One region of the Pseudomonas sp. Pmew2 genome, then DNA from elsewhere that is predicted to be linked to it. Evidence: predicted binding sites of a transcription regulator. Region 1 holds the regulator's gene; each other region holds the start of a gene.
The links. Region 1 encodes sigma-54, which starts transcription at its own class of promoters, with help from an activator protein. Its sites were predicted from a motif close to ANTGGCATNNANNTTGCTNT; they were not measured.
Positions count from the first base shown of each region.

Region 2: a site for sigma-54 is predicted at 2,480-2,499, ahead of glnA (glutamate--ammonia ligase). Genes of this name have one in related genera too.
Region 3: a site for sigma-54 is predicted at 2,386-2,405, ahead of AC4ANK_RS10160 (circularly permuted type 2 ATP-grasp protein). Genes of this name have one in related genera too.

Region 1 covers NZ_CM176702.1:1,457,610-1,461,813, forward strand. The annotation lists gene AC4ANK_RS06685 (HPr family phosphocarrier protein) at 1-80, opposite strand, end outside; gene rapZ (RNase adapter RapZ) at 97-954, opposite strand; gene ptsN (PTS IIA-like nitrogen regulatory protein PtsN) at 957-1,421, opposite strand; gene hpf (ribosome hibernation-promoting factor, HPF/YfiA family) at 1,433-1,741, opposite strand; gene AC4ANK_RS06705 (RNA polymerase factor sigma-54) at 1,817-3,310, opposite strand; gene lptB (LPS export ABC transporter ATP-binding protein) at 3,493-4,204, opposite strand, start outside.
Region 2 covers NZ_CM176702.1:5,994,359-5,998,562, reverse strand. The annotation lists gene typA (translational GTPase TypA) at 1-643, opposite strand, end outside; gene thiI (tRNA uracil 4-sulfurtransferase ThiI) at 811-2,265, opposite strand; gene glnA (glutamate--ammonia ligase) at 2,601-4,007, shown strand; gene AC4ANK_RS27670 (chorismate mutase) at 4,172-4,204, shown strand, end outside.
Region 3 covers NZ_CM176702.1:2,214,875-2,219,078, forward strand. The annotation lists gene AC4ANK_RS10145 (LTA synthase family protein) at 1-958, shown strand, start outside; gene AC4ANK_RS10150 (hypothetical protein) at 1,151-1,387, shown strand; gene AC4ANK_RS10155 (ribonuclease E inhibitor RraB) at 1,636-1,977, shown strand; gene AC4ANK_RS10160 (circularly permuted type 2 ATP-grasp protein) at 2,439-3,836, shown strand; gene AC4ANK_RS10165 (alpha-E domain-containing protein) at 3,849-4,204, shown strand, end outside.

The DNA of each region.
Region 1 (4,204 bases):
CCTGCGACGCTGACGAATTTGGCGGCAGCGCGGGCATGCAGGCCCAATTTGTTGATGATGGTGATTTGACGAGCGGGCATCGCAGTGAAAATCCTTTCAGCTAAGGTCGCGGTGGCGAACCTGAACGTTCTTGAGTGATTGTTGCAAGACCTGGCCGAGCCGTTCGGTCAGGTAGACGGAGCGGTGATGTCCGCCGGTGCAGCCAATGGCAATGGTAACGTAAGAACGGTTGCTGGCTGCAAACCGGGGCAACCATTTGTTCAGATAAGCGAAGATGTCCTGAAACATCTCTTCAACATCGGGTTGCACCGACAGGTAGTCGATAACCGGTTGTTCAAGCCCGGAATGGTCGCGCAGTTCAGGCTTCCAGTACGGGTTGGGCAGGCAGCGCACATCGAATACCAGATCTGCGTCGACGGGCATGCCACGCTTGAAACCAAAGGATTCGATCAGAAACGCAGTGCCTGGCTCGGGCTTGTTCAGCAGGCGAAGCTTGAGTGCGTCGCGCAACTGATAGAGGTTCAGGTGGGTGGTGTTGATTTTCAGGTCGGCCAGATCGATGATCGGGCCCAGCAGCGTTGTCTCGTCGCGTATCGCCTCGGCAAGCGAACGATCTGCCGTGCTCAAAGGATGACGACGCCTGGTTTCCGAGAAGCGTTTGAGAAGGGTTGCTTCATCCGCATCAAGGTAAAGCACGTCGCACTGGATGTTGCGTGAGCGGACTTCATCCAGCATTTGCGGAAAGCGGGTCAGGTGACTGGGCAGGTTTCGCGCATCGATGGACACCGCCAGCAAGGGCTCGGCCAGTTCAGTATTGATCAGCGCTCGCTCGGCCAGTTCCGGCAGCAGTCCGGCAGGCAGGTTGTCGACACAGTAAAAACCGTTGTCTTCCAGCACGTCGAGGGCTGTACTTTTACCCGAGCCGGAACGGCCGCTGACGATGATCATGCGCATGTTCAGTTTCCGTTCTGCACGTCCAGCACCACTTGATAAAGCGCTTCGGCACTTTTGGCACTGCGCAGGCGCTTACGCACATCTTTGTCATCAAGCATGCTGGCGATCTGGCGCAATAACTCCAGGTGCTCATCAGTAGCGGCTTGCGGGACCAGCAATACAAACAGCAGGTCAACCGGCGCGCCATCGATGGCGTCGAAATCCACGGGGGTAGCGAGGTGAATGACTGCACTGACAGGCTCGCTGCAGTCAGCAAGGCGGCAATGAGGGATGGCAATACCGTTGCCGAAACCGGTTGAACCCAGTTTTTCGCGGGCAACAAGACTTGCGAATACTGTGTCCGGAACCATGCCCGGTACTTCACGACCGATCAGGTTGGCAATTTCTTCGAGTACACGCTTTTTACTGCCACCCGGCACGTTCACAAGGGAGCGGCCGGGGGTCAGGATATTTTCGATTCGGATCATTTAAATGGGCGTTAGCGAGCGGCCGCACCTTTGAGGATGCTTTGCTGCTTTTCCTTATGCTTGAGCAATTGTCGGTCTAGCTTGTCAGTGAGCAGGTCGATGGCAGCATACATGTCGTCATGTTCAGCATTGGCAACGACCTCTCCACCATGGATGTGCAACGTGGCTTCGATCTTCTGCTTGAGCTTTTCGACCGTCATCGTGACCTGCACGTTGGTAATCTTGTCAAAATGCCCCTCGAGCTTTTTGAGCTTGAGCTCAACGTATTCACGAAGGGGTTTGGTCACTTCCAGTTGGTGTCCACTGATGTTGACTTGCATACAGCTTTCTCCTTTGCCAGTGCATAAAGAGGCAGGCATGGCGCCTGTCTCTGGGACGCTGTGGCTGGGCCTGCATCACATCAGCCGCTTACGCTCACTGGAAGGCGCTATCCCGAGTGACTCGCGGTACTTGGCGACTGTGCGACGGGCTACTTGAATGCCTTGTGCCTCCAGTAAACCAGCGATCTTGCTATCACTCAACGGCTTTTTCTGATTTTCCGCCGCAACCAGTTTTTTGATGATTGCGCGAATTGCCGTGGACGAGCATTCACCGCCCTCGGAAGTGCTCACATGGCTCGAGAAGAAGTATTTCAGCTCGTAAATGCCGCGTGGCGTGTGCATGAACTTCTGGGTGGTCACGCGCGAGATGGTCGATTCATGCATGCCCACTGCCTCGGCAATGTCGTGCAGGACAAGCGGCTTCATCGCCTCGTCGCCGTACTCAAGAAAGCCGCGCTGATGTTCGACGATCTGGGTGGCGACCTTCATCAGTGTCTCGTTGCGGCTTTGCAGGCTCTTGATGAACCAGCGCGCCTCTTGCAACTGATTGCGCATGAAGGTGTTGTCTGCGCTGGTATCGGCCCGGCGTACAAAACCTGCGTATTGCGGATTGACGCGCAGGCGCGGTACGGACTCCTGATTGAGCTCGACCAGCCAGCGCTCGTTGTCCTTGCGCACGATTACATCGGGAATGACGTACTCGGCTTCTGTGGATTCGATTTGTGAGCCAGGGCGCGGGTTGAGGCTCTGGACCAGCTCGATGACCTGGCGCAGCTCGTCTTCCTTGAGCTTCATGCGCCGCATCAACTGGCCGTAATCGCGACTTCCCAGCAGGTCGATGTAGTCGGTGACCAACCGTTGCGCTTCCATCAGCCAAGGTGTTTTGGCTGGCAACTGGCGAAGCTGCAGGAGCAGGCATTCGCTCAGGTTTCGGGCGCCGATGCCTGCCGGCTCAAACTGCTGGATGCGGTGCAGTACGGCTTCGATTTCGTCGAGTTCGATGTCCAGCTCGGGATCGAAAGACTCGAGAATCTCCTCGAGGGTTTCGTCCAGATAGCCCTGGTTGTTGATGCAGTCGATCAGCGTAACCGCCACCAGGCGGTCCTTGTCGGACATCGGGGCGACGTTCAATTGCCACAGCAGGTGGCTTTGCAGGCTTTCGCCTGCAGATGTGCGTGTGGTGAAGTCCCACTCGTCATCATCGTTGCTTGGCAGGCTGCTGGCGCTGGTCTGGTAGATGTCTTCCCATGCGGTATCGACGGGCAGTTCGTTGGGAATGCGCTCGTTCCATTCGCCGTCTTCAAGGTTATCCACGGTAGGCGCGGATTCCTGGTAGGTCGGTTCCTGAACGTCGGGGTTGGGCTTTTGTTCGATGTTGTCGGCAAGCGGGTCGGAGTTGTCGAAGTCGTCGCCTTCTTCCTGCCGTTCCAGCATGGGGTTCGATTCCAGCGCCTCCTGGATCTCCTGCTGGAGGTCCAGTGTGGAAAGCTGGAGTAAGCGGATTGCCTGTTGCAGCTGCGGTGTCATCGTCAGCTGCTGGCCCATTCTCAAGACTAGCGATGGTTTCATGGCAGGGGCTAAACACCTTATTCGCCGGCGCTCATGCGCCATCTACTACAGGCGCCGGAGCGCCAACTTAAGCAAATTATATGCCTGAAACCTGTACCTTTGCCTAGAGTGGTATGACAAATAAAATATTGTCAACACACTGCACTGGCATCAATCGGCCGCTAAGCGCAAAGGGCAGTCGATTAAAGGCGGAATTCGTGGCCGAGGTAGACCTCTTTCACCAGTTGATTCGCCAGAATGGTCTCGGAATCGCCTTCTGCGATCAGCTGTCCATCGTTGACGATGTAGGCAGTTTCGCAGATGTCCAGCGTTTCACGGACGTTGTGGTCGGTGATCAGTACGCCGATACCCTTGGCCTTGAGGTGGTGAATGATCTGCTTGATATCACCTACCGAAATAGGGTCTACGCCTGCGAAAGGTTCATCCAGCAGGATGAATTTCGGCGCAGTGGCCAGGGCGCGGGCAATTTCCACGCGGCGGCGCTCGCCGCCCGACAGGCTCATGCCCAGGTTGTCGCGAATGTGGGTGATGTGAAACTCCTGCAAGAGGCTTTCGAGCTCCTTGCGGCGTGCTCCGGCATCGAGTTCCTTGCGGGTCTCGAGAATCGCCATGATGTTGTCGGACACTGAAAGCTTGCGGAAAATCGAGGCTTCCTGCGGCAGGTAGCCGATGCCGGCTCGGGCGCGACCGTGCATGGGTTGATGGCTGACATCCAGATCGTCAATCAGCACGCGACCCTGATCAGCCTGGACCAGACCTACGATCATGTAGAAGCAGGTGGTCTTGCCGGCACCGTTGGGGCCCAGCAGGCCGACGATCTGGCCGCTGTCGATGGAAATGCTCACATCGCGCACGACCTGCCGGCTTTTGTAGCTTTTAGCCAGATGCTGGGCT
Region 2 (4,204 bases), 1.6 Mb from region 1:
TGTAGTCCAGAGCCGAGATCTGCATCTGGAAAGGACCGTCACGGTCAACTTTTGGCGCAGGAACGTGATCGACGATCGACTGGTACAGCGGAGTCATGTCTTCAGCCATGTCGGTGTGTTCCAGACCGGCAATGCCGTTCAGGGCCGAGGCGTAGACGACTTTGAAGTCCAGCTGTTCTTCGGTGGCACCCAGGTTGTCGAACAGGTCGAAGATCTGGTCCAGAACCCAGTCCGGACGCGCGCCTGGACGGTCAACCTTGTTGATGACCACGATTGGACGCAGGCCGGCTTCGAAAGCCTTCTTGGTCACAAAACGGGTTTGCGGCATAGGGCCGTCCTGGGCATCAACCAGCAGCAGTACGGAGTCGACCATCGACATCACGCGCTCTACTTCACCACCGAAGTCGGCGTGGCCCGGGGTGTCCACGATGTTGATGTGGTAGCCATTCCAGTTGATCGCGGTGTTCTTCGCGAGAATGGTAATACCGCGCTCTTTTTCCTGGTCGTTGGAGTCCATCACGCGCTCGTCGTTGAGCTCGTTGCGCTCAAGGGTGCCGGACTGGCGCAGGAGTTTGTCTACCAGGGTGGTCTTACCATGGTCAACGTGAGCAATGATGGCGATGTTGCGTAGATTTTCGATCACTTGTGTATCTCGATCAGAGGATTCGGTCTGCTGACTGTTTATAAGGCAGCGATTAACTATTTTATAAGGCAGCGATTAACTATTTCGAGTCGGCAAAAGCCGTTACGGCATGACGACTGGTGTCGGGGGGCCGGTGACGCAAGCCACAGGCAAACAGCCCCGGGCACTTAGCTCGGTCGATAAACGCGCACATTGGCATGCCCCTCACTGAGCAAATGGTGAGCATGCAGGCGACTCATGACGCCTTTGTCGCAATACAAAAGGTACTGGCGCGTGTCATCCAGTGCCTTGAAACGGCTGTTCAATGCGTAGAACGGCAACGTCTGTATCTCCACGCCAGGCACTTGCAGCGGCTGGTCCTCCTGGGCATCCGGGTGACGGATGTCGATGATGACCTGACCGGCCAGCGCCTGGCTGACTTCTTCTATGTCGACATTGCGGCTCAGATCGTCGATCACCCGATCGATCGAAATCAGCTTCGCGCGTTCAAGCGCTTGCTCGAGAATCGCCATGTCGAACTGTTTTTCTTCGTACTCAACGCGATTTCGCTTGGCGTTGGTCTTCGGGTTGACCGAAATCACCCCGCAATACTCAGGCATGTGGCGGGCAAAGTCGGCAGTGCCTATTTCAGTCGCCAGGTCCACGATGTCTTGCTTGTGGCTCGCGACCAGCGGTCGCAGGACCAGCTTGTCTGTAGCCGCGTCGATCAGCGACAGGTTTGGCAGCGTCTGGCTGGCAACCTGTGAAATCGCTTCGCCAGTTACCAGCACGTCGATTTCGAGACGATCAGCCACGGCGGATGCAGCGCGTAACATCATACGCTTCAAAACTACACCCATATGACTGTTATCGACTTTCTGCAGAATTTCTCCGAGAACTTCCTCGAATGGCACGCTGACAAACAGCACCCGCTGCGAACTGCCGTACTTCTTCCAGATAAAGTGAGCGACTTCCATCACGCCCAGTTCATGGGCTCTTCCGCCCAGATTGAAGAAGCAGAAGTGCGCCATAAGGCCGCGGCGCATGATCTGGTAGGCCGCAACGGTCGAATCGAAACCGCCGGACATCAATACCAGGGTCTGCTCCAGCGCACCCAGCGGGTAGCCGCCCATGCCCTGGTGCTGGTCATGAACGACAAACAACCGTTGGTCGCGAATTTCCATCCGTACGACAAGATCGGGCTTTTTCAGCTCGATTCCGGCAGCACCGCATTGCATGCGCAACTTGCTACCGACGTATTTCTCGACATCCATCGAGCTGAAATCGTGGCGACCGGCGCGCTTGCAACGCACTGAAAACATCTTGCCGGGCAGCAGGTCGGCGTAGTGCAGTTTGCACTTGGCAACGATGTCATCCATGTCGCCCAACGGGTACTCGGCCACCTGCAGAAAGTTGGCAATGCCGGGCATGCAACTTAGCCGGTCCCTGATGCCCTGAAGCACTTTGGGGTCGGTCTGGCGGGTCTCCACCTCAAGGTTGTCCCATACGCCACCCACGACAATGTCCGCGTCCATTTCACGGAGCACGGTACGAATGTTCTTGCCCAGTTGCCGGATGAATTTCTTGCGCACCGGCGGGCTTTTAATGGTGATTTCTGGAAAAACTTTAACGATTAGTTTCATGGAAACAGCGCGTGAGGTGCCGACTGAAAAAGGGGGGCGCGGATTATAGCGGAAATTGCTCAACGTTTAACCAGTTATCGTATACCCGATCATCAGCGCACCAAAAAGAGTCGACGCACCAAACTGCAGCGCCATAACGGTGCGTACTTTTCTCGGCAGACGCGTTTAAATCCCCTGAAAGCCTGCTTTTGAAGCAAAAAACCCAACACGGGGCACTGGCATGCAAATTGCTCCCTTGTGAGGCAGGTTGCCTTGGCAGAATATTCGCGCCGGCATCACCCAAATTCAAGGGACCCAGCCTATAGAAGGCGGTTCTTAGCCACCCGGAGGACACCATGTCGAAGTCGGTTCAACTCATCAAAGATCATGACGTTAAGTGGATTGATCTGCGCTTCACGGACACTAAAGGTACGCAGCACCACGTGACCATGCCAGCTCGCGATGCGCTGGAAGATGACTTCTTCGAAGTCGGCAAGATGTTCGACGGCTCCTCCATCTCTGGCTGGAAAGGCATCGAAGCTTCCGACATGATTTTGCTGCCGGACGACGAAACCGCTGTTCTGGACCCGTTCACCGAAGAACCGACCCTGATCCTGGTGTGCGACATCATCGAACCGTCGACCATGCAAGGTTACGATCGTGACCCACGCGCCATCGCTCGTCGCGCCGAGGAATACCTGAAGTCCACTGGTATCGGTGACACCGTATTCGCAGGCCCTGAGCCAGAATTCTTCATCTTCGACGAGGTGAAATTCAAGTCCGACATCTCGGGTTCCATGTTCAAGATCTTCTCTGAACAAGGTTCGTGGATGTCCGATCAGGACGTGGAAGGCGGCAACAAAGGCCACCGCCCAGGCGTCAAAGGCGGTTACTTCCCGGTTCCGCCGTTTGACCATGACCACGAAATCCGTACCGCCATGTGCAACGCTCTGGAAGAAATGGGCCAGACCGTTGAAGTTCACCACCACGAAGTGGCGACCGCTGGCCAGAACGAAATCGGCGTGAAATTCAACACGCTGGTTAAAAAGGCTGACGAAGTTCAGACCCTGAAATACGTTGTTCACAACGTTGCTGACGCTTACGGCCGCACCGCGACCTTCATGCCAAAGCCTCTGTACGGTGATAACGGTTCAGGCATGCACGTGCACATGTCCATCGCCAAAGATGGCAAGAACACCTTCGCAGGTGAAGGCTATGCCGGTCTGTCCGACCTTGCTCTGTACTTCATCGGCGGCATCATCAAGCACGGCAAGGCGCTGAACGGCTTCACCAACCCGTCCACCAACTCGTACAAGCGTCTGGTTCCAGGCTTCGAAGCACCGGTCATGCTGGCCTACTCGGCGCGTAACCGTTCCGCTTCGATCCGTATTCCTTACGTCAACAGCCCACGCGGCCGCCGTATCGAAGCACGCTTCCCGGATCCTTCGGCCAACCCGTACCTGGCCTTCGCGGCTCTGTTGATGGCTGGCCTGGACGGCATCCAGAACAAGATCCACCCTGGCGACGCAGCTGACAAGAACCTGTATGACCTGCCGCCTGAAGAGGCCAAAGAGATCCCACAAGTTTGCGGCAGCTTGAAAGAGGCGCTGGAAGAACTGGACAAGGGCCGTGCGTTCCTGACCAAAGGCGGCGTATTCAGCGACGACTTCATCGACGCTTACATCGCACTGAAAAGCGAAGAAGAAATCCGCGTTCGTACCTTCGTACACCCACTGGAATACGAGCTGTACTACAGCTGCTGATACAGACGCGCCAGCGTTGATGGCGTAACAAGAGACCTCCTTCGGGAGGTCTTTTTTTTGCCTGGATTTTGTGGCGTGAAGTTTTATTCACCCCGCAAGACTGGCCCTGATCCGGCAACTTGGCGTTAAATCTGCGTCTCATCAACAACTCGAGATGGACCGCCATGCGCCTGCTTCTGGCCTCTTCCCTGCTGACC
Region 3 (4,204 bases), 760 kb from region 1:
GTACCTGATGCAGACGCCAGAGGGCAGCCATAAGCTGTCGGGCCTTCCGCAATTGCTGAGCGCGGGTCGCAACTACGATGACGTCTATGTCTATAACGGCAACTTCGCCTGGGACAACCAGTCGGGTTTCTTCAGCAACCAGGGCATGACCAACTTTGTCGGTCGCGAGGACTTCGTCAATCCGGTGTTCTCCGATCCGACCTGGGGCGTTTCCGACCAGGACATGTTCGACCGTGGCGCCCAGGAACTCAAAGCCCGTCAGGACGGCAAGCCGTTCTATGCGCTGCTGCAGACCCTGTCCAACCACACGCCGTATGCGTTGCCGGACCCGCTGCCGGTCGAGCGCGTGACCGGGCACGGCTCGCTGGATGAGCATTTGACCGCCATGCGTTATGCCGACTGGGCGCTGGGCCAGTTCTTCGAGAAGGCCAAAAAAGAGCCTTACTACAAGAACACCCTGTTCGTGGTGCTGGGCGACCACGGTTTCGGCAATGACAAGCAGTTGACTGAAATGGACCTGGGGCGTTTCAACGTGCCATTGCTACTGATCGGGCCTGGTGTACAAGAGAAATTCGGCCAGCGCAGCAGCATTGTCGGCACGCAGGTTGACGTCGTGCCAACCATCATGGGCCGTCTGGGTGGTCTGAACCGCAACCAGTGCTGGGGCCGCGATCTGCTGAACCTGCCGGAAGGCGACAAGGGTTTTGGCGTGATCAAGCCGTCGGGCAGTGAGCAGGTGGTCGCGATCATCAGCGGCAACCGCATTCTGATCGAGCCGACAGAAATGCCGGCCAAGCTGTTGACCTACACGCTCGGTGCCAAGCCGTCTGCCGAAGAAGTGCCTGATGCACCTGACACTCAGGAGCTCAAGCGCAAGCTGGAAAGCTTCCTGCAGACCGCCACCAAGAGCCTTCTGGACAACACGGCCGGTGTCGAGGCCAGCAAGAACCGTAACTGACCATGACTGACTTGTCCGGGTAACCGGCAAGTCGGATCAGCAGTACACAAAAGGCCCTCGGCATCCATTGCGAGGGCCTTTTGTTTTGCCCGTCATCGCGGGCTGTCCGGCGTAATTCGTTGGAACGAATGCGTGGGCCAAAAGGTCCTTATCACATAAGCCAGAGTGCCTGGCTTCGTTCTGGAGGCATTGATGAAACAGTGGGCCATTTCGTATCTGGACAAGGATGGTGTGCAGCAACTCCGTGAGGCTGGTTTTGACGAGCGTCCCAGTGAGGAGGAGGCCGCGCGTTTCCTGCGCAAGGACCTGTATCCAGTCACCGATGAGCTGGATCTCAATGATCTTGACGGGCGCACCGACGAGCCTACGGTTAAAACGCTTAAAGACCATAACAGTGTGCGGATCATTTCCATTACAGAAGTTGCCTGACCTGCGGTGATTCAAAAAGCTTTTCGTGGCAACCACTTGGCATCCTGCCCACGATGGGTCTACTCTGCAGATGAGGCTGTTCAAACGGCCTCTGACATCTCGATACCCGACCTGTGCCAAGCCTGGTCTGGTCAGCTACATGCTTGATTCCCCACGCCGGATTATCTGTCGTGCGGCGGCCCCCGATGATTCGGCGGTCGCTCTGGAAGAGTTGAAACTCTATCTATCGTTGCATAGGAGGACGTTTCATGAGCACAGCCTATCAAGAGGACATCAGCAGTAACGTACTGCGCCGCATGAAAGAAGGCGGTTTTGATTTTGCGCGAATCTATCCCATCGAGTTTTACGCCATCTTCCCGGATGAGGAGCGGGCACGGCAGGCTGCAGAGCAATTTCGCGGTGAATCCCTCAATACCCAGGTAAACGTACGTGATGACGGTAACTGGCACTTGCAGTTGAGCAAAGTGATGTATGCCACTTATGACGGTATCGGTGATTTCGAGCAGGACTTTCAGATGGTGATTTCGCCCATGGACGGTGAGGTTGAAGGTTGGGGTGTTACTCAGGAGATCAGAAGACTGCACGCTTGATGGCTTTTGATTGTCAGGCAACACATTACCGGCTGATTCGGGATACGTTCTGGATCGGCCGGTTCTGTTTTTGCTTCGCGCTCATAAACAGTGGTCAAAAAAAAGCCACTCAAATGAGTGGCGCAAAGGGAAGTCTGTTTAAAATCCGCACGCGTTCTTCGCCTGCTGGACAAAATAACGGTTAGCGCAAAAACGGCGTTTGGTGCCCTGTTTGCTCGGTTGCTGTGGAGTGTGGCGAACTAATGTTGTTGGCGGAAATCAACTCTGACTATGCTGATCATAGATTTCACGGTTGAATGACGCTTCCGAATGAAGCGCGAAATAATCGGCTTGGGCGTTTAGTGCACAGGAATGGTGCGTAGAACGTCGAGTGTTTACCTAACCTTTTGAAATCAAAGCGTTTATGCCGGTGGCACGGGCTTTGCGATGGTCTTGGTGTCCATGGTGACAAGGAGTACGGCATGATCCGCACCTTTTATGACGAGATGTACGATGCGGGCGGCGTAGTCCGTCCGCACTATCGGGAGTTCGCCCGCTGGCTGGGTGATACGCCTCCCGAGCTTTTGGCTCAACGCAGGCGCGAAGCCGATCTGCTGTTTCACCGTGCCGGGATCACGTTCACACTCTATGGTGATGAGCAGGGCACCGAGCGGCTTATCCCCTTCGATACCATCCCGCGCAGCATTCCCGCCAGCGAATGGCGTGTAGTCGAGCGTGGCTGTATCCAGCGCGTCAAGGCGCTGAACATGTTTCTGGCGGATCTTTATCACGACCAGCGGATTATCAAGGCCGGAATCATTCCTGCCGAACAGGTGCTGGCCAACGAGCAATATCAGTTGGCGATGCAGGGCCTGAACCTGCACCGCGATTTGTATTCGCACATTTCCGGCGTCGATCTGGTGCGCGACGGTGATGGCACGTATTACGTGCTGGAGGACAACCTGCGAACCCCGAGCGGCGTGAGCTACATGCTCGAAGACCGCAAGATGATGATGCGTTTGTTCCCCGAGCTGTTCTCGGCCCAGCGCATTGCACCGATCGATCACTATCCGAATCTGTTGCTCGACACGCTCAAGAGTTCCAGCCATCTGGACAACCCGAGTGTCGTGGTACTGACGTCCGGGCGTTTCAACAGCGCCTTTTTCGAGCATGCGTTTCTGGCTCGCGAGATGGGGGTCGAGCTGGTTGAAGGTGCCGATCTGTTTGTCCGCGACGACCGCGTGTTCATGCGTACCACCGACGGTCCCAAGGCTGTCGATGTTATCTACCGTCGGCTTGACGATGCATTCCTTGATCCGCTGGCGTTCAACCCTGATTCCATGCTGGGCGTTCCAGGACTTCTGGCCGCGTATCGCTCCGGCAATGTGGTTCTGGCCAATGCCATTGGTACCGGCGTTGCTGATGACAAGTCGGTTTACCCCTACGTCACCGACATGATTCGTTTCTATCTGGACGAAGAGCCAATTCTCAAGAACGTGCCGACCTGGCAGTGCCGCAAGCCGGAAGAGCTGTCACATGTGCTGGCCAACCTGGGCGATCTGGTCGTCAAGGAAACCCAGGGCTCCGGGGGCTACGGCATGCTGGTCGGCCCTGCAGCGACCGCCGCCGAGATCGAAGCCTTCCGGGCACGCCTCAAGGCCAAGCCGCATGCGTACATCGCCCAACCCACCTTGTGCCTGTCGACCTGTCCGACCTTCGTCGAAAATGGCATAGCCCCGCGACATATCGATCTGCGCCCCTTTGTTCAAACCCGCGTCGTACCTGGCGGGCTTACCCGAGTGGCCTTGCGTGAAGGCTCACTGGTGGTCAATTCGTCACAGGGTGGCGGAACCAAAGACACCTGGGTGGTCGAGGATTAAGGATGCCTGCCAATGTTAAGTAGAACTGCCTCTGATCTTTTCTGGATGTCGCGTTACCTGGAGCGAGAGGAGAACCTCGCCCGAATGCTGGACGTGAGCTATTCACTGTCGTTGATGCCTCAGGACGGGCGGGGCGACGGGCTGGATGAAATAGCCATGCCGTTGCTGATTACCGGAACGCTGGAAACCTACATCGAGCGTCATGGTGAACTGCATGCCGAGCGCATGCTGCATTTCTTCGCGCTGGACGCGACCAACCCGGCCAGCATCTACAGCTGCCTGGGCGCCGCAAGGGCCAGTGCGCATGCCGTGCGCGGGCGTATCACTGCCGACATGTGGGAGAACATCAACTCCACCTGGCTGGAAAT